DNA from 3 places in the Chromobacterium sp. Ag138 genome. Region 3 is predicted to be linked to each of the others. Evidence: riboswitches for the same ligand, from Rfam matches in the RefSeq annotation. Region 3 holds a riboswitch; each other region holds the start of a gene.
What was found. Region 3 has a riboswitch for cobalamin ahead of ACY3GB_RS12745 (TonB-dependent receptor domain-containing protein). Riboswitches for the same ligand answer to the same signal wherever they lie in the genome.
Positions count from the first base shown of each region.

Region 1: it holds a riboswitch for cobalamin, as region 3 does, so the genes downstream of both, ACY3GB_RS21540 (HoxN/HupN/NixA family nickel/cobalt transporter) here and ACY3GB_RS12745 (TonB-dependent receptor domain-containing protein) in region 3, are expected to answer to the same signal.
Region 2: it holds a riboswitch for cobalamin, as region 3 does, so the genes downstream of both, ACY3GB_RS10410 (CbtB domain-containing protein) here and ACY3GB_RS12745 (TonB-dependent receptor domain-containing protein) in region 3, are expected to answer to the same signal.

Region 1 is NZ_JBUPWA010000001.1:4,622,811-4,629,892, reverse strand. It holds gene ACY3GB_RS21555 (cobyric acid synthase) at 1-1,188, opposite strand, end outside; gene cbiB (adenosylcobinamide-phosphate synthase CbiB) at 1,322-2,260, shown strand; gene cobD (threonine-phosphate decarboxylase CobD) at 2,253-3,251, shown strand; cobalamin riboswitch at 3,319-3,503, shown strand; gene ACY3GB_RS21540 (HoxN/HupN/NixA family nickel/cobalt transporter) at 3,612-4,658, shown strand; gene ACY3GB_RS21535 ((2Fe-2S) ferredoxin domain-containing protein) at 4,655-4,984, shown strand; gene ACY3GB_RS21530 (cobaltochelatase subunit CobN) at 4,981-7,082, shown strand, end outside.
Region 2 is NZ_JBUPWA010000001.1:2,259,821-2,266,902, reverse strand. It holds gene ACY3GB_RS10430 (hypothetical protein) at 1-233, shown strand, start outside; gene ACY3GB_RS10425 (chromate resistance protein ChrB domain-containing protein) at 510-1,487, shown strand; gene ACY3GB_RS10420 (chromate transporter) at 1,484-2,644, shown strand; gene ACY3GB_RS10415 (CbtA family protein) at 2,876-3,619, opposite strand; gene ACY3GB_RS10410 (CbtB domain-containing protein) at 3,633-3,845, opposite strand; adenosylcobalamin (AdoCbl) riboswitch at 3,848-4,009, opposite strand; gene ACY3GB_RS10405 (histidine phosphatase family protein) at 4,065-4,634, shown strand; gene ACY3GB_RS10400 (hypothetical protein) at 4,702-5,055, shown strand; gene ACY3GB_RS10395 (DUF411 domain-containing protein) at 5,115-5,549, shown strand; gene ACY3GB_RS10390 (chitosanase) at 5,617-6,696, opposite strand; gene nadB (L-aspartate oxidase) at 6,975-7,082, opposite strand, start outside.
Region 3 is NZ_JBUPWA010000001.1:2,767,987-2,775,068, forward strand. It holds gene ACY3GB_RS12745 (TonB-dependent receptor domain-containing protein) at 1-1,291, opposite strand, end outside; cobalamin riboswitch at 1,418-1,625, opposite strand; gene cobT (nicotinate-nucleotide--dimethylbenzimidazole phosphoribosyltransferase) at 1,747-2,781, shown strand; gene ACY3GB_RS12755 (histidine phosphatase family protein) at 2,778-3,380, shown strand; gene cobS (adenosylcobinamide-GDP ribazoletransferase) at 3,368-4,099, shown strand; partial or broken gene ACY3GB_RS12765 (arginase family protein) at 4,471-4,741, opposite strand; gene ACY3GB_RS12770 (YoaK family protein) at 4,764-5,582, opposite strand; gene ACY3GB_RS12775 (SPOR domain-containing protein) at 5,691-6,527, opposite strand; gene ACY3GB_RS12780 (type III pantothenate kinase) at 6,527-7,082, opposite strand, start outside.

The DNA of each region.
Region 1 (7,082 bases), 1.9 Mb from region 3:
CATGTGGATTTCGTAGCCGGCGGCCTCAGCGTCGTCCAATGTCAGCCGGCCGCGCATCCGCGTCAGCCGCTTCTCCGGCGCCAGCGTGGTTTCCATATCCAGCCAGCCCAAGCCGTCGCCGCTGCCCGGCTCGCCCTCCAATCCATCCGGATCGTGCAGCTTCTTGCCCAGCATCTGCAGGCCGCCGCAAATGCCCAGCACCTTGCCGCCGTAGCGCAGATGGCGGCGCAGCGCCGCCTCCCAGCCTTGGGCGCGCAGCCAGGCCAGGTCGGCCAGCACGTTCTTGCTGCCGGGCAGGACGATCAAATCGGCCGGCGGGATGGGCTGGCCGGCGCGCGCCAGCGTGAATTCCACCTGCGGGTGCAGGCGCAACGGATCGAAATCGGTGTGGTTGCTGACGCGCGGCGCGGCCGGCGCCACCACCCGCAGCTTGTCGCCGCCGCCCGATGCGCATCCGGGCTTGTCCAGCCCCATGCTGTCCTCGGCCTCCAGGTGCAGGTCGTACAGATAGGGCAGCACGCCCAGCACCGGCTTGCCGGTGTGGTTCTCCAGCCACTCGACGCCGGTTTTGAGCAAGGACGGATCGCCGCGGAAGCGGTTGATCACCAGGCCGACCACGCGGGCGCGTTCGGATTCTGACAATAGCGCCAGCGTGCCGGCCAGGTGGGCGAACACGCCGCCGCGCTCGATGTCGGCCACCAGGATCACCGGGCAGTCCACCGCTTCTGCGAAGCCCATATTGGCGATGTCGCCGTCGCGCAGATTGATCTCGGCCGGGCTGCCGGCGCCCTCGGCGACGATGCATTGATACTGTTCCGCCAGCCTGGCGTGCGACGCCAGCACCGCCTTCATCGCGACCGGCTTGTAGCCGTGATAGCCGCGCGCCTCCATATTGCCGATGGCGCGGCCCTGGATGATCACCTGCGAGCCGGTGTGGCTGTTGGGCTTGAGCAGCACCGGGTTCATGTCGGTGTGCGGCTCCACGCCGCAGGCCAGCGCCTGCACCGCCTGCGAGCGGCCGATCTCGCCGCCGTCCGCCGTCACCGCGCTGTTCAGCGCCATGTTCTGCGGCTTGAACGGCGCCACCCGCACGCCGCGCCGGGCCAGCAGCCGGCACAGACCGGTGGCCAGCGCGCTCTTGCCGGCGTCGGACGTGGCGCCCTGGATCATGATGGTTTTGGCGGTCATGGCGATCTCCCTGCGCATGGATGGCTGACAACGCTTAGAATGGCGGCTTGATTCATTCCGGCCGCCCAAAGCGCGACAGACTTGCGCATTGGATAATTCCCGGCGGCGGCCGGCCATTATATAGGGCTGTTCGTTGAATTCCGCACTGTTTCTGCCGATCGCGCTGCTGCTGGACCGCTTGCTGGGCGAACCGCCGCGCTGGCATCCGCTGGTCGGCTTCGGCCGGCTGGTCAAGGCCGTGGAGCGCTTGGCCTACCCGGCAGCGCCGGAGGCTGAGCCGGTCTGGCGCATGCGGCTGCGCGGCGCGGCGGCCATCGCGCTGCTATTGGCGCCCTTCACGCTGGCCGCCTGGGCGCTGGCGAGGCTGCCGCTGCTGGAGATTATGGTTCCGGTCGCCCTGCTCTATCTGGCCGTCGGCGCCCGCAGCCTGGCCCAGCACGCCGAGGTGGTGCGAAAAGCCTTGGCCGACTGCGACCTGGCCCTGGCCCGCGAGCGGGTGGGCTGGATCGTCAGCCGCGACACCAGCGAACTGGACGAAGCCGGCGTGGCGCGCGCGACGATTGAGTCGGTGCTGGAAAACGGCAGCGACGCCGTCTTCGCCGCGCTGTTCTGGTTTCTGGTCCTGGGCGCGCCCGGCGCGGTGCTGTACCGGCTGGCCAACACGCTGGACGCGATGTGGGGCTACAAGAACGATCACTACCTGCACTTCGGCTGGGCCGCCGCCCGCTTCGACGATGTTTTGAACTATATCCCGGCGCGTCTGGCCGCCCTCACCTATCTGCTGCTGGGCAATGCCGCAAAGGGCTGGCGCTGCTGGCGCACCCAGGCCCCCACTTGGTACAGCCCCAACGCCGGCCCGGTGATGGCCGCCGGCGCCGGCGCGCTGGGCGTCAGCCTGGGCGGCGGCGCGCGCTATCACGGCCAGTGGAAGGAACGTCCGCCGCTTGGCTGCGGTCCCACTCCCACGCACGAAGACATCGGCCGCGCGGTGCGGCTGGTCAACCGGGGCATGTGGCTGTGGGCGGCATTGTCGCTGGCGGCCGCCATCTTGATCGGAGCGATCCATGCTTGAACACGGAGGCGGCCTGCTGCGCGCCGCGGCCGAATACGGCATTCCGGCCGGAGACTGGCTGGACCTGTCCACCGGCGTCAATCCCAACGGCTGGCCGGTGCCGCCGCTGGCGGCCGACAGCTGGCTGCGGCTGCCGCAGAACCATGACGGGCTGGAGGCGGCGGCGGCGGAATATTACGGCAGCGACAAGCTGCTGGCCGTGGCCGGCTCGCAGCCGGCGATCCAGTTGTTGCCGCGGCTGCGCGCGCCCTGCCGTGTCGGCATGCTGGCGCTGTGCTACGCCGAGCACCCGCACCACTGGCAGAAGCGCGGGCACCAGCTGTTCCGGCTGTCGCCTGACGAGCTGGCCGCCGGCATAGACCAGCTGGACGTGGTGTTGCTGTGCAACCCCAACAACCCCACCGGCGACCGCTTCGACCCGGTGCTGCTGGAAAACTGGCGGCAGCGGCTGGCCGCGCGCGGTGGCTGGCTGGTGGTGGACGAAGCGTTTCTGGACGCCGCGCCGGAAGACAGCATGCTGCCGCGCATCGGCAAGCCGGGACTGATCGTGCTGCGCTCGATCGGCAAATTCTTCGGCCTGGCCGGCGCGCGCGCCGGATTCGTGTTCGGCTGGCCGGAACTGCTGAACGCCCTGGCCGAGGAACTGGGGCCATGGACGGTGGCTGGCCCGGCGCGCGAGGCGGTGAGGCTGGCGTTGCGCGACACGGCCTGGCAACAGGCGATGAAAACCAAGCTGCAACGCGACAGCTCCAGGCTGCAACGCTGCCTGGAGCGGCACGGCCTGCCGCCCGCCGGCGGCTGCGAGCTGTTTCAGTGGACGCCGGACGCAAACAGCTTGTCCACGCACCGCTACCTGGCCGGCCGCGGCATCCTGACCCGTTATTTCGAAGCCATACCCAGCCTGCGCTTCGGCCTGCCCAAGGCCGACGCCGACTGGGTGCGGCTGGAGCAGGCGCTCACCGACTGGCGGCGGCACGCGCTCGGCGCATGAGACCGCGCGACGGGCCCGGACGCCGCTCCGGCGCTACGGTTCACAGCATCGGCGTTGTCACGTATGATCCAGTCCAATCAATGACGGTGCCCCTTGATGGGTGAAACGGGAACGCGGTGCGAAACCGCGGCTGCCCCCGCAACTGTAAGCGCAGAGTCCACGCCTGACGCCACTGGCCCCTAGCAAGGTCGGGAAGGCGGCGCCGGACGACGACGCGCGAGCCAGGAGACCGGCCGTCATGCGTGTCGACGCAAGCAGAAACCGGGCGGGGTGTACCGGGGGATACGCACATGCGCCGCCCATGAAAAACCAGCGGACTGTGCCCTCGCTTGCGCGACGTGAATCGTCTTCGAGGGCACCATGCATCCATCCACCGCGCCGGCCGCCGGCCGCCGCCTGGCGCGCCACGCGCCCATTCTCGCCGGACTGATCCTGGCCAATCTATTGGCCTGGGCCTGGGCGTTCGCCGCCTTCGCCGATCACCCGGCCCAGCTCGCCACCGCGCTGCTGGCTTATCTGTTCGGCCTGCGCCACGCAGTGGACGCCGACCACATCGCCGCCATCGACAACACCGTGCGCAAGCTGATGCAGGAAGGCCGCCAACCGTCGGCGGTGGGCCTGTTCTTTTCGCTGGGCCACTCGGCGGTGGTCGTCATCGCCGTGGCGCTGATCGTGTTCGCCGCCAGCGCGCTGCAAAGCCGCGTCACTGGCTTCAAGGAGATAGGCAGCGTCATCGGCACCAGCGTGTCGGCCTTCTTCCTGCTGACCCTGGCCCTGATCAACCTGTCGTCCCTGCGCGCGGTGTGGGGGGCCTTCCGCCGCGCCCGCGCCGGCGAAGCCATCTGCGATGAACAACTGAATCTGCTGTTGAACAACCGCGGCCTGATCGCGCGCCTGCTGCGCCCGCTGTTCAAGATGGTGACCAAGAGCTGGCACATGCTGCCCATCGGCTTTTTGTTCGGCCTCGGCTTCGACACCGCCACCGAAATCGGCCTGTTCGCCATCGCCACCTCGCAAAGCGCCCACGGCGTGGCGCTGTGGCACATCATGGTATTCCCGGTGCTGTTCGCCGCCGGCATGGCGCTGGTGGACACGCTGGACAGCATGATGATGGTGGAAGTGTACGGCTGGGCCTTCGTCAATCCGGTGCGCAAGCTGTGGTACAACCTGACCATCACCTTCGTCTCCGTCGTCGTCGCCGTCGGCATCGGCGGGCTGGAAGGCCTGGGACTGCTGGCCGACAAGCTGCAGCTCACCGGCGCGTTCTGGGACTGGATCGCCGCGCTCAACGACAACCTGGCCCACTTCGGCTACTTAGTCGTCGCCGTCTTCCTGTTCACCTGGCTCGCCTCCGCCGGCATCTACAAATGGAAGCGTTTCGACCAACTGACGCCGGAGGCGCGATGAGAACCCACGACAAACACGTACTGATGTGCACCGGTCCGCGCTGCACGCCGGACGGCCAGGGATCCGAGGCGATGTTCCTGCACCTGGGCCGCGCCATAGACGCCTGCGAAGGCCTGCGCGCCAAGCGCACCCGCAGCCACTGCTTCGCGGTGTGCAAGGAAGGCCCGGTGATGGTGGTGTACCCGGACGGCGTCTGGTACCGCAAGGTCAGCGAAGCCGACGTCGAACGCATCGTCTGCCAGCATCTGAAGGGCGGCGTCCCGGTCGAAGAGCTGGTGTTCCATAAAACCGGCATCGGCGACATCGAAACGGAACCGCAGGCATGAACGCAGAAATCGCACTATTGAGCCACGCCGGCACCGACCTCGCCGCGCTGTCGCGCGCGCGTTGGCCGGAAGATTTTCCCGTTGTCGCCGGCATTTCGCTGCAAGGCATCGCCGACGAAGCCGCGATGCAGGCGCTGCTGGACGGCCAATTGGCCGATGTCCGCGCCATCGTGCTGCGCGTGCTGGGCCGCGCCGACGCGATACCGGGCCTGGAGTCGCTGCTGGCCCACGCTCGCCGGCTGCAGGCCGCCGTCATCGTGGTCAGCGGCACCGGCGAGCCGGACCCGGAGCTGCAGGCCCTGTGCAGCGCACCGGTATCGCTGCAGCAGGACGTCCACGCCTATCTGCAGGCAGGCGGCAGCGCCAACCTGGGCGAGATGATGCGCTGCCTGGCCGACCGGCTGCTGCTGACCGGCTTCGGCTACCAGAGCCCGCAGCCGCTGCCGGAGCACGGCGTCTACCACCCGGAGCTGGCCGCGCCCTGCTCGCTGGAAGATTGGCTCGAAATCCGCGATCCGGACTGGCCCACCATCGGCCTGTGCTTCTACCGCGCCCACTGGCTGTCCGGCAACACCCGCTTCATCGACCTGCTGGTGGATTGCCTGGCCGAGCGCGGCGTCAACGCGCTGCCGGTGTTCACCTCGTCATTGCGAACGATACAAGACGGTGGCCTGCCGGCGGCGCTGGCGTTGCTGGCCGACCCGCGCGCCCAAGTCTCCCTGCTGATCAACACCACCTCGTTCGCGATGGGCGACATCAACAACGACGGCCCCACCCAGCCCGGCTGGGCGGTGGAGGCGTCGGACCAACTCAACCTGCCGGTGCTGCAGGCCATCACCAGCAGCATGACCCGCGAGCAGTGGGAAGCGTCCGACCGCGGCTTCAATCCGCTGGACACCGCGATGAACGTGGCGCTGCCGGAATTCGACGGCCGCATCATAGGCGTGCCCCTGAGCTTCAAGCAGCCGGCGGAGGCAGGCCAGGCCGAGCAATACGCGCCGCTGCCTGACCGCGCCCGCCGCCTGGCCGGCATCGCCGCGCGCCTGGCGCGGCTGCGCCATGTGGAAAATGCCGACAAGCGCATCGCCTTCATCTTCACCAACTCCAACAGCAAGGCCTCGCAGATAGGCAATGCGGTGGGTCTGGATTCCCCCGCCTCGCTGTACGCGATGCTGCGCGGCATGCAAGGCCGCGGCTACCGGATGGATGAGCTGCCGCCGGACAGCGACGCGCTGATGCACGAGTTGATAGACCACGGCGCTTACGACCAGGACTACCTGAGCGCCGAGCAGATGCGCAAGGCCGCCGCCCGCGTGCCGGCCAAGCGCTACCAGGCTTGGTTCGACGAGCTGCCGGACGCGCTGCGCGGCAAGATGCTGCAACGCTGGGGCCAGCCGCCGGGCGGCGCCTACGTCGACGGCGACGAGCTGGTGTTCTCCGGCCTGGACTACGGCAATGTCTTCGTCGCGCTGCAGCCGCCGCGCGGCTACGGCATGGACCCGGACGCCATCTACCACACGCCGGACCTGCCGCCCACCCACCACTACTACGCGCTGTACCGCTGGCTGCGCGACGACTGGCGGGCCGACGCCATCGTCCACGTCGGCAAGCACGGCACGCTGGAATGGCTGCCGGGCAAGGGCGTGGGCCTGTCGCAGAACTGCTTCCCGGACGCGCTCTTGGGCGACATGCCGCTGTTCTACCCCTTCATCGTCAACGATCCGGGCGAAGGCTCGCAGGCCAAGCGCCGCGGCCACGCGGTGATCATCGACCACCTGACGCCGACCATGACCACCGCCGACAGCTACGGCCCGCTGGCGCAGCTGACCCAGCTGGTGGACGAGTACTACCAGGTGGAGCTCTTGGACCCAAACAAGCTGCCGCTGCTGCAGCAACAGATCTGGGACCTGATCAAGGAAGCCAAGCTCGACACCGACCTGGCGGCGATGCTGAAGCACGATCATGACCATGATCACGGGCACGAGCCTCACCACGAACACGGCCATGGCCATCATCACGACCATGATCACCCGCATGGCGGACACCAGCACGCGCCCGCCGCCGTCCACGGCAAATACCGGCCGCAGGCGGCCAAGCC
Region 2 (7,082 bases), 510 kb from region 3:
ATGGGGAAATTCTGGCGAGCTTGATCTACTCTGAGGCTCTTGGTCACGGCCCCATTTTCAAACAGAATACGTTTATCCCTCTTGAAGTATTGCTAAATATCAAAATCAAGAAGAACACCATATACAACTTGTCTGGCAATGCAGAATGTTTGTCGGATCGACAGGTGCCAAGAAAGTATTTTAAGTTTTTGATAAAAGACGATGGCCAAATTGATATTCTAGGAGGTAATTGAAATCTCATGACATCTCCCAATGCTGATCTGAGAGGTGATTGGACTGCGCAAGGCTGCTGTTCGGCCCTGGTGATCGTCAGGGAGAGGGGGCGTAAATGACTGTGGTCGATTGGTAAGCAGTCATTGGTCTTCAGAAGAGCTGATACTAAAAGCCTATCTAGCAGGAGCCGATTCATACCGATTGCAACGAGGATCTCGTTGTTTGAAATAAGCTCCGCATCAGAATGTATATCACCTTGATTGCAAATTATGTAATCTTAATTTCAAGGAGGTGGTATGGGCGCATTCGAATGGCTGGTGCTGATCGCCAGCATCCGCGGCGGCAACAGCAATCCGCGAGTCAGGTTGTGGCGCCAGTTGCGCGCGCTGGGCGCGGCGGCGCTGGCCGATGGCGCCTACTTGTTGCCGGATCGGGCGGAGTTGCGGCTGCAGCTGGACAATCTGCGCGAGGAACTGATCGCCGCCGGCGGCAGCGCGCATGTCTTGCGCGTGCGGGAGGAGGCGCCCGAGCGGCAGGCGGAGTGGCGGGCGCTGTTTGACCGCAGCGACGCCTATGCGCGGTGGACGCTGGCGCAGACGGCTTTGCTGGCGGCGCTGCCGGAATCGGAAAGCGAAGCGCGGCGCGGCTTGCGCCAGCTGCGCAAGGAACTGGAGGCCATCGCGTCAACCGACTATTTCCCCGGGGAGCCGCTAGCGCGGGCGCGCCAGCGTTGCAATGACGCCGAACGCCAGCTGGCCAGGCACTACTCCCCCGGCGAGCCATTGCCGGCGGATGGCGGGATCGAACGGCTGGACCGCGCCGCATACCAGGGGCGGATCTGGGCGACGCGCGCCCGGCCCTGGGTGGATCGCGTCGCTTCGGCTTGGCTGATCCAGCGCTTCATCGATCCGGCGGCTCGCTTCCTCTGGCTGACAGATATCCGCGACTGCCCATCTGACGCGCTGGGTTTCGATTTCGACGGCGCGGCCTTCACGCATGTCGGCGAGCGGGTCACCTACGAAACGTTGCTGGCCAGTTTCGGGCTGGAGCGGAATGGCGGGTTGCTCCGATTGGGCGCGATGGTGCACGCGCTCGATGTCGGCGGCGTCATCGTGCCGGAAGCCGCCGGCTTCGAAGCCATGCTGGGCGGCGCGCGCCAACGCCTGGCGGATGACGATCAGCTGTTGGCCGAGATTTCGCAGGCGCTGGACTCGCTGTACGCCCATTTCACGCCAGCCGGCGCCAGGTTGGCCCTCTCAGGAGCCGAATCATGACAGCGTCCCCCATCGCCCCGGCCAAGTACAAGCTGTGGCAGCTGACGCGCTACTTCCTGCGGCTGGGCGCGCTGGGCTTTGGCGGCCCGGTCGCGCTGGTCGGCTATATGCACCGCGACCTGGTCGAGCGGCGCGGCTGGATCACCGAGGCCGATTACAAGGAGGGGCTCGCGTTGGCGCAGATCGCGCCGGGGCCGCTGGCGGCCCAGTTGGCGATCTATCTGGGCTATGTTCATTACCGCGTGTTGGGCGCCACCGCGGCGGGCTTCGCCTTCGTGCTGCCGTCTTTCCTGATGGTGCTGGCGCTGGGCTGGGCCTACCAGGCCTTTGGCGGCCTGCCCTGGATGCAGGCGGTGTTCTATGGCGTGGGCGCCGCGGTGATCGGCATCATGGCGATCAGCGCGCATAAGCTGGCCACCAAGAACCTGAAAAACGACCGCTTGCTGTGGGCCGTCTTCGCCGCATTGGCCTTGCTAACCATCATCACCCAGTCGGAGATCGCCTGGCTGTTCATTGCCGCCGGCGTGCTGGTTTGGCTGGCGCGCTGCCGGCCGCGGCCATCGTCCGGCACGCTGGGCGCGGCGCTGCCGCTGCCCTTATTGCCGGCCATCTCCGATCCGGGCTTGCTGCTGCAGCTGACCGTGTTTTTCGCCAAGGCCGGCGCCTTCGTCTTTGGCTCCGGCCTCGCCATCGTGCCGTTTCTGTATGGCGGCATCGTCACCGAGCATCACTGGCTGACCGACAAACAATTCGTCGACGCGGTGGCGGTAGCCATGATCACGCCGGGGCCGGTGGTGATCACCACCGGCTTCATCGGCTACCTGGTGGCGGGCTTGCCCGGCGCCTGCCTGGCGGCGCTGGCCACCTTTCTGCCGTGCTATCTGATCACGGTGCTGGCCGCGCCGCATTTCAAGAAGCACGGCAAGCGGCCGGGGCTGGTCGCTTTCGTAGACGGCATCACCGCGGCGGCGATCGGCGCCATCGCCGGCTCGGTGGCGGTGCTGGCGCAGCGCTCGCTCACGGATCTGCCTACCGCGCTGCTGGCGCTTGCGGCCGCGGCTTTGTTATGGAAACTGAAGAAGCTGCCGGAGCCGGTGATTGTCGCCGGCGCGGCGCTGCTTGGCGTCGCGCTCTTTCCGCTGACGCATCATTTTTGAGGTAATCGGCTGCGATTGCCCCTGTCTTGGGTATCGCATTCGGCGGAATGCCGAGCTTGGCCCAGGATCGGCATATGCAGGACCAGGCGATAGGCCGCGCGCAACAAGCGTTAAGGAAGGATGGCCAGTCGATGCCGGCCGCCATCCGCGCCGACGGCGAGATGTGTTCTGTCCATCCGCCGAAAATGAAACACCCCCGCCAGGGCGAGGGCGCATGCGAGGGTTGTTCGCTCAGTTGATCTGGAAAGCGTCGCGCCGATCCTCCAGCAGCCGTTCCACCAGGCTGCCGAATGCCACGCCCAGCCCTGCCCACAGTATCGCCTGGATGCCGAAGGAAGCCATCCGGAAGCGCCACAGCAGCACGGCGGAGAATTGCTCGGGGATCTCGTTCACCTCGGGCAACAGCGCCTGGGCGACGATCACCAGCGCGATGAAGGCCGCGCCGGCGATCAGCGTCGCGTCCCAGGCCCCGAAGCGGGCGATCAGCTTGCGGGCCAGGAGCACCGCGATGGCGAGCGCCGCCAGCGACACGGCTATCATCGCGAAGAACAGCGCGGTGCGGGAGCCTATGGTGCCGGGATCGCCCACCGCCGGCGGATTGGGCGGGTACTTGAGGAAGGGCACCAGCGCGAACGAGATGAAGCCCAGCAGGGCCATCAGCGCCGACAGCGCGCGGGCGCGCAGCGCGCCGATGCGGCCGTAGGCGAAGGCGAACGCCAGCGCGAACAAGCCGCCCACGGCGGTGCCGAACACGCCGACCCCGACGAACAGGCCGATGCCGGACTGGACGCCGCGGCTGACCAGTTCAGGCGTTTCGTCGTGCTGGTGTCCGCCGCTTTTCGCCATTTCCATTTTTTCCTCGAAGGCGATCGCGCCCTCGACCTGAGGCTCGCCGACGATCTTGGCAAAACCGAAAGCCAGCAAGCTGGCCAGAAAGCCCGCGATCATGCCGCGGATCAAAAGACTTCTCACCATGTCCGGCGCCTCCTTAGTGGCAGGGAAAGCCGAGCAGGTGGCGGCCGTCGTGGACGAACTCGTGCACGTACATGCTGTTGAAGATGGCGGCGGCACCTTCCTCCACGCCGACGAAGTAGATCGCCAGCAGCATCAGAATGCTGCCGAAGACTGCCCAGGGCAGCAGTTCGCGAATGGGGAGGGACACGGGCTGGATCGCCGGCGCCATGACGGGGCTTGCATGCATGAGATATCTCCTTGAGGATGACGCGTCCTGAAACGGATGGTTGGCTGGATGCGAAGGCCTGACTTTTCATGCCTGTCCGCATGGCGGATCAGGCTGATACACAGTGGCGCGACCGTGCCGGATTCGCACCGGCTTCCTCGCATCGAGACGATGTGGATTCTAGAGAGCCAAGAAAAAATGTCAAAGAACTTCAGGACGTTTTGACGGAGAGCCAAGAGCATGACGAGCCGTATCACCCTGCTGTGCGTGCCGGCGAGCCGCGCGCTGCGCGCCGGCCATTTTCCGGCGGACGATCCGCTGGAGCCGGAAGCGCTGGAACGGGCGGCGCGCCTGGCCGGTTCGCTGGCGCTGGCCGAGCTGGCGCTGCACAGTCCGGAACGATGCGCCCGACAGACCGCCGACGCGCTGGGCCGCGCGGCAGAGGAGGCCATGGCGTTGCGGGAGGTGGATCATGGCCGTTGGCGCGGCCTGTCGCTGAAAGCGATCGCGACGGCGGAGCCGGAGGCCTTGAGCGCATGGCTGTCTGACCCGGGATGTCCGGCGCCGGAGGGGGAGTCGCTGCTGGCGATGGTCGAGCGCGTCGGCCATTGGTTCGAGCATTTTCGCTGGCCGGCCGGCCACGCCCTGGTCATCGCCCATGCCAGCGCCATCAAGGCGATTCTGTTGCGGGCGTTGCGCTTGCCGCCGCAGGCGTATCGGCAGATCGACGTCGCGCCGCTGGCCCGGATCGAACTGTCCCGGCAGCAGGATCTGTGGCGCTTGCGCCTGGGGGGCGATGATTCCGCATGATGGGACGGATTTGATCTGTGTGCGCTTGCCGCGCGGTCCGGCATGGTATCGTCCTTGAATGAGAATCTTGCGCCGCGCCCTGTTGCTGCTCGTGCTGCAGCTGTCCCTTTTCGGGATGGCGGCGGCGCATGCGCCGTTGACGGGCTTGTTGCCATCCGAGGCGTGCGCGGCGATGAGCGCGTCGCGTGATTGTGCCGGGATGGCGGTCAAGCCAGCCGCGAAGCATGCGGCGATGCATGACGCGGGCGCTTGCGCTTCGACCGCCTGTGCCCAGGCCTGCCTGCCGTTGTTCATCGAGGCGTCTTTGCCCGGCGTGGCCGTTCTGGCTTGCGGCGGCGTGAGGAACGCGGCGCGTCCGGTCCTGCTTCCGGGCCCGGTCTTGCCGCCGCCTCTGCGTCCTCCCGAGTTTGCCCGGATCTGACATTTTCCCGCGCGCGGCCGCGCGCGATCGATCTGGACATCCATCTAAAGGAGGACATCATGTCCTTGCGTCATTTTCTGTTTGCGGCCGTTTTGGCCGCCGCCAGCGCATCCGCGTTGGCCGCCGTTCCCGCCACCGTCTACAAGAGCCCGAGCTGCGGCTGCTGCGAGGCTGATATCGCTTATCTGAAACAGAACGGCTTTGCCGTTGCCGCCGTCAACCGCGACGATATGCAGCAGGTGAAGAGCCAGCTCGGCGTGACGCCTGGCATGGGCAGCTGCCATACCGCCAAGGTTGGCCGCTACGTGGTGGAAGGCCATGTCCCGGCGGCCGCCATCAAGCGGCTGTTGGCCGGCAACAGCAAGCTGATCGGCATCGCCGTGCCTGGCATGCCGTTGAATTCGCCCGGCATGGGCGAGACCACGCCCGGCACGCTGCCGGTGTACGCCATGTCGGCGGATCAGAAGACCGGCGTGCTGTACGGCCGCTTCTAAGCGTTGAAACGAAAACCGCGCGCGCCAGCTGAGAAGGCGCGCGCGGTTTGGTCTGGCGTTGGGCGGCTTACTTCATTTCCCAATCGGTCACTTTTAGCACTGCGGCGTCGGCGTTTTTCAGATCGGTCTCGCCCTGGTTCAGCAGCGTGCTCCATTGCTTGACGCGGTTCTTGCCATTCGGCGGCTGGTTGTAATGATTGGTGTCGACGATCTTGCTGCGCTGGGCGTAGAAGGCGGTCATGAAGGTTTTCTCGTCGCCGCTGTTGCCGGAGCGGGACAGCAGCCCCTGCAGCGAGCCGGAATCGCCGGTGGCGCCTTGGTTCAGCGCGGTGTCGACGAAGGAGCCTATGGTCAGCGCGCTGGAGAAGCCGCGCTGGCGGGCCTGCTGCACGCTGTACTGGATATACACCTTGTAGAAGGTGTTCCACATCGCGTCGCGCCAGGCGGGATTGTTTTGCAGGCCGCCTATCTTGTCGCAGAACACCTTGGCGCTGTCGCTGATCTTCAGGATCTTGCCCTGCATGCTGCCATGCACGCCGGCGCGTGCCAGGCCGCCGGCGATGGACGGATTGGATGCGCCGCTGGAGGCGTCGAACTCCTTGAACAGCGTCGGGCCATCCGGACCTTCGTCATTGGGGCCGCCGGTGGTGGCGCCGAAAATCCCTATCGTGTAGCCGCGCTTGTCTTTGATGTCCTCGCAGTAACCGTAGAACTTGGTCCATTCCAGCGAGTCCTGCTCCGGCTTGTTCACCAGTTTCATGATGTTGTCCCACTGCTCGCCGTCCAGGCCGGTGTTGGCCTTCAGGAATTTCAGCGTGTTGGGCGGGAAGTTGGCGTCGTGGTCGGCGGCCTTGGCCTGGCCCGCGGGACGACAGCGCTTGCCGGCTTGCCAGGCCTGGCCCAGTTCCGGCGCGTTGCCTTGGGTCCAGAAGGCGGCGGCGTAGTTGACGCCGCCGCGGCTGGCGACGCTGCCGGCCGCATAGGGCGTGGCGGAGCTCCAGGCGGCGGCGCAGTCGGGCAGGCGGCTTGCCTGTTTCTCGGCGCTGCCTGCGGTGGAACCCTGGGCGGCCGCGGAGCCGGTGGCGAGGAGGACCAGTCCGGCCAGGACGGCGGATGGGAAGGAAAGGCGTTTTGCTGCGTATTCCATGGATTTTCTCCCTGTTTAGGTGGCATTGCCTAAGAGATGCTTCCTGATGAAACAGCTGAAACGATGCGCGGCGCGCGCAGCCGGCTTGGTTCGATGGCGCAGGCGCCTTGCGCGACGGCATGCAGCGGGTTGCGCGCGGGCTCATGATAAGCTTGAATAACTCAATATGAGTTATTTATATTTAATATAAATGCCATTGTGTTGTTTTGATGTCTATACGAGTTTGAGGGGCATGAAAAAAGTCGCCTGTTGGCGGCTTTGGCGCGGCGCGGGGAAGATCAGCCGCCGCGCGGGGCGTCCGGCGCCAGCACGGTTTCCGCCGCCTCGGGCAGCAGGTCCGGATAGTCGCGGCTGTAATGCAAGCCGCGGCTTTCCTTGCGCAGCAG
Region 3 (7,082 bases):
AGTGGTAGTTGTCCTCGGGCATATCGGTAGGCGGATAGTACAAATCATTAAACGTGGGCGCTTTATAAGCCGTGCCATAGCCTACCCGAGCCAACCAGCCATCAGCGAATCGATAGCCGTAATCCAGCTTGCCGGTGGTCTTGCCGCCGAACTGGTCGTCATGATCGCGACGCAGGCTGGCCTGGAACAGACTCTTTCCCTTCTCAAGCTGGTATGTGGCGAATCCCGCGTACTGGGTGCGCGTGTTCTTGGTGAATAGATCGCTGCTGTCCACCTTCTGGTCGTTATGAGTCGCACCCAGCACGAAATTGCCCCAGGCGGTGGTCAAGTCATTCTGCCATGTCCACTCGTTCTGGGTCGTTTGATACAGGCTGTTTCGCTGCCCACCAGCCATGTCGCTGAACGTTTCCTGCTTATCCTGGCTGTGGCTGAACCGCAGCGTGCTGGTCCAGAGATCGGTAAAACGATTACGCGACTCTAGACTCTGCCCAGTCAGGCGGGTATCGATCCAGTCTTGTCCAACCAGATTTTGATCGAAATCGGCCCGGGCAAAAGTCTGGAACAAGCGCAACGTCAGATCATGCCCAGGCGCCAGGGTCTGGGTCACGTTGGCGGCGTAGCCATCATTACGATAGCCATCTTTATCCGGGTTGTATCCAAACTCATTCTTCGAATTCTTCGCCGAGAAACCATTGGATTGGGCATGGCTCAACTGCAGGCTATAAGCGGTATCGCCGCTCTTGCCGTCCACGCCAGCCGTCAGCTTGCCGGTGCCGCGGCTGCCGGCCTCGAAACCGGCGTTGAAGCGCGGCTCGCCCTCGCCCTTGCGGGTGAAGATCTGGATCACGCCGCCGATGGCGTCGGCGCCATACAGGCTGGACGCCGGGCCACGCAGGATTTCGATGCGCTCGATCTGTTCCAGCGGAATGTTCTGGATCGCCGTGGTGCCGGTCGTCGCCGACGAAATGCGCATGCCATCCACCAACACCACCGTGTGGTTGGAATTGCTGCCGCGCATGAAAATGCTGCTGCTAGTGCCTGGACCGCCGTTGCCGGCGATGGTCACCGCCGCCTGGCGCGACAACACCTGCTGCAGCGTCTGCGCGCCGCTTTCTTCGATTTCGTCGCGGGTGATCACGGTGGCGTCGGCCAGCGTTTTCGACAGCGGCTGCGCGATGCGGCTCGCCGTCACGACCACCGGATCGCCGACGAACTGGGGAACGCCGTCGGCCAGGGCCAGGCTGGAACAGGCCAGCGCCGTCAGCGCGGCGCAGATTTGAAGCTTGAACATGAAAACACACTCACGATAAGGTCAACGTTGAGTGCGAAGAGGACAACAGCAGCAAAGGACGGCACGGCAGAACCGGAACGCCTGTCGAATCGCCTCCCCGCGATACTCCAGTGGCCCACCGGCTTCCGGCCAGTGGCAGCGCAGGCCGGTCTCCGGGCTGGGCCTTGCCGGCGGCGCGCCTTCCCGTCCCGAGGACAGTGGCCTTTGCGCCGCCTGGGCGCATGCGCGCCAGGCCTTACCGTTGCGGGGGCAGCGCCGGTTTCGCACCGGCTTCCCGTTTCATCCGGGCGCGCAAGACCGCGCGCCTCCGGACACCTGCTGATCGGCGGATTATAACCCGCCGGACTTTTGGCGGCACCGGCCAAGCAGTAATATGCTTAGAGTCCAGCCGACGCCGCGCGCCGGTTCCCATTCATCATTCGGACCCCCGTCCGCTCCCGCAGCAGGCCCACACCATGAACAGCAGCAAACCCCTGGATCTTTCCGCCCGCAACGCCGCCCGCGCCCGTCAGGCCATTCTGACCAAGCCGCCCGGCAGCCTGGGACAACTGGAGGAACTGGCCTGCCGCTTCGCCGCCTGGCAGGGCCGCGCCCAGCCGGAAGACCTGCGGCCGGCCATCACCGTGTTCGCCGCCGACCACGGCGTCACGGTGGAAGGCGTGTCCGCCTTCCCGTCGGCGGTCACCACCGAGATGGTGCGCAATTTCGCCAATGGCGGCGCGGCCATCTGCGTGCTGGCGCGCGCGCTGGACGCGCAGCTGGAAGTGGTGGATGTGGGCGTGGCCGGCGATGTCTCCGCGCTGCCCATCGTCCACGCCAAGGTGAGGCCCGGCAGCCAGAACCTGGCCAAACAGGCCGCGATGAGCGCCGCCGAGACCGAGGCCGCGCTGGAGGCAGGCCGCGCCGCCGCCCGCCGTGCGGTGGAGGCCGGCGCCAACCTGCTGATCGCCGGCGACATGGGCATAGGCAACACCACCGCGTCGGCGGCGCTGATCTGCCGGCTGACCGGCGCGGCGCCTGAGCTGGTGGTCGGCCGCGGCACCGGCGTCGACGACGCCGGCCTGGCCAACAAGCATCGCGCGGTGAAGACCGCGCTGGCCCGGGTGGCCTGGGAAAACCTCAGCGGCCTGGACACGCTGTCCGAGCTGGGCGGCCTGGAAATCGCCGCGATCGCCGGCTTTTACCTGGAAGGCGCGCGGCTGGGCGTGCCGTCGCTGGTGGACGGCTTCATCGCCAGTGCCGCTGCGCTGTGCGCCAAGACGATGGAGCCCTCGCTGCACGACTGGCTGCTGGCCAGCCACCGCTCGGCCGAATCCGGCCACGATCTGGCGCTGAAAGCCTTGCAACTGTCCCCTCTGGTGGACCTGGGCATGCGCCTGGGCGAAGGCTCCGGCGCCGCCGTGTGCGTGCCGCTGCTGCAACTGTCGGTGAAGCTGCACAACGGCATGGCCACCTTCGCGGAAGCCGGCATCAGCGGCAAATCGGCATGAACCCTTACACGCTGACCCTGCTGCGCCACGGCGACATCGATCACGACGGCCGGCTGATCGGCCTGACCGACCTGCCGCTGACCGAGCTGGGGCACCAGCAGCTGGAACATAGCTGGAAACGCATCAGCAACCTGGCGCCGGTCACCTGCATCGCCACCTCGCCGCTGCAGCGCTGCCGCGAGTTCTCGGTCAGGCAGGCGCTGTCCGGCTCGCTGACGCTGAAGGTGGACCCGCGCTTCGCCGAGATGGATTTCGGCGGCTGGGACGGCCAGCCGGTGGCCGATCTGGAACAGGCCCACCCCGGCTGGGGCGACGCGCTGGCCGCCGGCCGGCTCAGCCCGCCCGGCGGCGAAACCTTCGAGCAGTTCCGCACCCGGGTGCTGGCCGGCCTGGCCGACTGGATGACCGAAGCCCGCGGCAGCCACCGGCTGCTGGTGACCCACGGCGGCGTGATCACGGTGCTGATGGCGGAGCTGCTGGGCGCCGACTTCTCGGTGGCCAAGCTGATGACGGTGCAACGCGGCGGCTTCGTCCAGCTGTCGATGCTGGAGGGCCACCCGGCCTACCTGCTGCGCCTGGAGTCCGCATGCGCGGACTGATCCTGGCAGTGCAGTTCCTGACCCGGCTGCCCACCCCGCAGCTGGCGGATTTCAAACCCGAATGGCTGGCCGCCAGCGCGCGCTGGTTTCCCGCCGTCGGGGTCATCGTCGGCGCGCTGCTGCTGGCCGCGCTGCGGCTGGGCGGCCTGGTCGATCCCTGGCTGGCGGCGCTGCTGGCGCTGCTGGCCTGGGTGATGGTGACCGGCGGCCTGCATCTGGACGGCCTGGCCGACCTCTCCGACGCGCTGGGCGCGGCCCATCGCTCGCGCGAGCGCTTCTTCGAAGTGCTGAAAGACCCGCATCTGGGCAGCTTCGGCGCGCTCTCGCTGATCCTGGCCGTCGCCGCCAAGCTGGTGCTGCTGATGCTGGCCGCCCGCCACGGCGGCCCGGCCTGGGGCCTGCTGCTGGTCCCGGCCTGGGCGCGCGGCTTCGCCGTCGCCTGGTCGGCCACGCTGCCGGCCATCGCGCCGGGCAGCGGCGAGCGCTTCGCCTGGCGGCGCGACTGGGCCGGCATGGGCCTGAACCTGGCCGCGCTGCTGGCGCTGTCCGCCTGGCTGGCCCCGGCGCTGCTGCTGGCCCCGCTAGCCGGCCTGGCCTGGTGCGCCTTCCTGAAGCGCCGCCTGGGGGGCATGACCGGCGACTGCCTGGGCGCGGGCGTGGAGCTTTGCGAGATCGCGATGCTGGGCTTGTTGCTGTGGCGGGTACCGGGGTGGGTTTGATCTGTTCCGAATCAGCTAAGCGACATGAGAATTGACCAAAACAGATTTGAGCCTGCTGCGCAGACATTAATTTCATGGCGGGGCTGCCCGCCAAACAGACCAAGGGGCTGCGCTGCCAGCCCCTTGGCAAATCCAGGCCGCCCCTACGGCCCGAGAAACCCCGGGAAAATAGTTTGAAGCTAGGCGCCGCCGATCAAAAAAACGGCGGCTCAACTTCCCCTGGCCTCAAACGGTTTTGCCGGCACGGGCCAAAGGGGATATTGGCGGTTACCAACCGGTCCTGCACTCTCACCCATCTTTTTTCACCCCAACAAAAAATGCCGCCCGCCGGGACTCCAGCGCGACGGCATTTTCTTAAAACGGCGAACCGCTTACAGCGTGCCCGCCACCTTCTTGTTGCGCATCAGGCACAGCATGTCACAGGCGGTGCGGCGGCGGCCCGCGCGGTGGTCTCGCTCTGGTCGTGGCTCGGCGCCACTTCCAGCACATCCATGCCGACGATGTTCAGATCGCCCAGATTGCGGATGATCTTCAGCGCCTGCGCGGTGGCGGGGCCGCCCGGCACCGGGGTGCCGCGGATGGGTCCAGACAGTCGATGTCGAAGGTCACGTGGACCGGCGCGTCGCCAATGGTCTTCTTGAGCGCGACACCACCGGCCGCGGCGTCAGGACGCGGAACGTCCGCCCTGCGCGGCGGCCCACGCGCGCCGCGACGCCCAGCGGCCGCGCCACCAGCGCCAGCGCAGTCGGACGTCGTACCAGGCGGGCCTGAGGCCCAGCAGGAACAGGAACAGCGCCAAGGGCAGCGTAAAGCCGAAACCGAGGTGTTTGAAACCCAGCGCCCCCACCACGCCGCCCAGGAAGAATGCCAGCAGGATCAGCGCGTAAACGCGGAATTTCTTGCGGTTGGAACGGATGGCCGCCACGCGCGGGCTTTCCTGGCGGTTGAAATAACTCATCTTGGCCAGCTCTATGCCCAGATCGGTGGCGATGCCGGTCATGTGGGTGCTGCGCAACAGGCCGCCGGACAGCTTGGTGACGATGGTGTTGTGCATGCCCATGATGAAGCACAGCAGCATCACAGTGGGCGGCGTGAACAAGCCCTTGTGCAGCGACAAGCCGGCGCCCAAGAGGCCGAACACCAGCAACAGCAGCGCTTCCTCCATCATCGACACGCCGTAGCCGCCGCGCAGCCGCTGCCGCCGCGCCCACAAAATCAGCCAGGTGCTGTGCATGGCCCCGCCGATGAAGCAGCACAGCATCACCAGCAGCGACATCGCCACGCGGATTTCGCCGGTGGCCCAGGCGTCGGCCATGCCGGACACGACGCCGGACACGTGCGAGGTGTAGCGGTGCACCGCCAGGAAGCCGCCGGCGTTGATCGCGCCGGCGATGAAGGCCATCGCCCAGCCGAGCTGGCGCAATATCCTGTCGTTGAAGCGGCCGCGGTCCAGCAGCCGGGTGATATGGATGTGTCGGGTCATGGCAAGCCTGGCAAGCAAAACGGCGGCCTGTCGCCGCCGTTGTCGATATTGCGCCGCAGCATGCCCGCTTGGCAAGCCGCTGGATCAAGCTTTGGCCACAGCCTCCGCTCAGCAGCCCTTGAGCGCGATGCCGGGCGTCAGCCGCTTCTGCAACGCCCTCAGGCGCTCGGCCTGCGCCGCGTCCAGGTCCTTGAAGGTCAGCGCGGTGATCTTGGCCGGCTGATCCTTGGACTTGACCACCGCCTTATCGTAGCCGGCCGCCTTCAGCCGCGCCACCAGCGTCTTGGCCGCGTCCTCCTTGCCGAACAGGCCCAGCGACAGATTGCCCTTGAATTCGTCGTTGCTGACGATGTAGTTGTCGAAGCCCTTGTCCTTCATCTCAGCCGACAAGGTCTTGGTTTCGGACTGGGTGGCCAGCGGCGGGTAGTAGACCCAGAAGCGGCCGGAGCCTTTGCTCTCTTCCTTGCTGTCTTCCAGCATCTGGCCGGATTTCAGCTTCAATTGCGGCACGCCGCCCTTCACCCGCGCCAGCAGGCTGTCGTTGAGGCCGCTCCAGCGATAGCAGGCCAGGGCCTCGGGCTGCTTGTCCTGGGTTTTCTTGTCTGGGGCCGCCGTTGCCTGCCTGGCCTTGTCCTGCGGCTTGTCGGCAACCTTGGCCGCGGGCTTGGAGGCTTCCGGCTTGGCCGCGGCTTTGGCCTGGGACTTGGCCGCGCTGGCCGCGGGCTTGGTCTCGTGCAGCGGCTGCGCCGCGGGCGCGGAGGCCGCCGGCGCGCTGGCCTGGGCCTTGGGAGCGGACGCGTCCGGCTTCCAGTTGGCCGGCAGCAGCTTCACCTGCCCGGGACTGACCTCTTGGGCGTGCACGTCCAGCGGCGGCCGCTGCTTCAGCGAGCCGTACATCGCCACCACCAGATTCAGCACCACCACCAGCGCCACTAGCCACTTCATCACGTATTCGCCACCTTGAGTAAACCCATCAGCACCAGATTATCCACGATCTGCAACGGCGCCGCGAGCCAGGGCGCGATGCGCGCGGCGTCGCCGCCGGTGAGGATCACCGTGGCCGGCGCGCGGCCGGTGCGCGCCGCCAGCCTGCGCCGCTGCTCCTCGATGGCGCCGGTCAGGGCCGCCATCGCGCCGCTGGCCAGCGCGTCCTGCGTGCCCTGCGGAAAATCTGCGATCTCGCCGGCGGCGCGGTTCAGATTGGCCGTGCCCTGGGCCAGACTGTGCAGCATCAGGCCGTGGCCAGGCAGGATCAGGCCGCCCAGATAGTCGCCCTCGGCGGTCAGCGCCTCCACCGTCAGCGCGGTGCCGGCGCAGGCGACGATGACGTCGCCGCGGCACAGCTCGCGCGCGGCCAGCACCGCCAGCCAGCGGTCGGCGCCCTGCTCGGCGGTGTTGCGATAATGGTTACACACGTCGCCGAAACGGCGTTCCGCGTGCACGCGGTGCAATGGGCAAGGCACGGCGGCGGCCAGCGCGTCGATCACTTCCCGCCGCGCC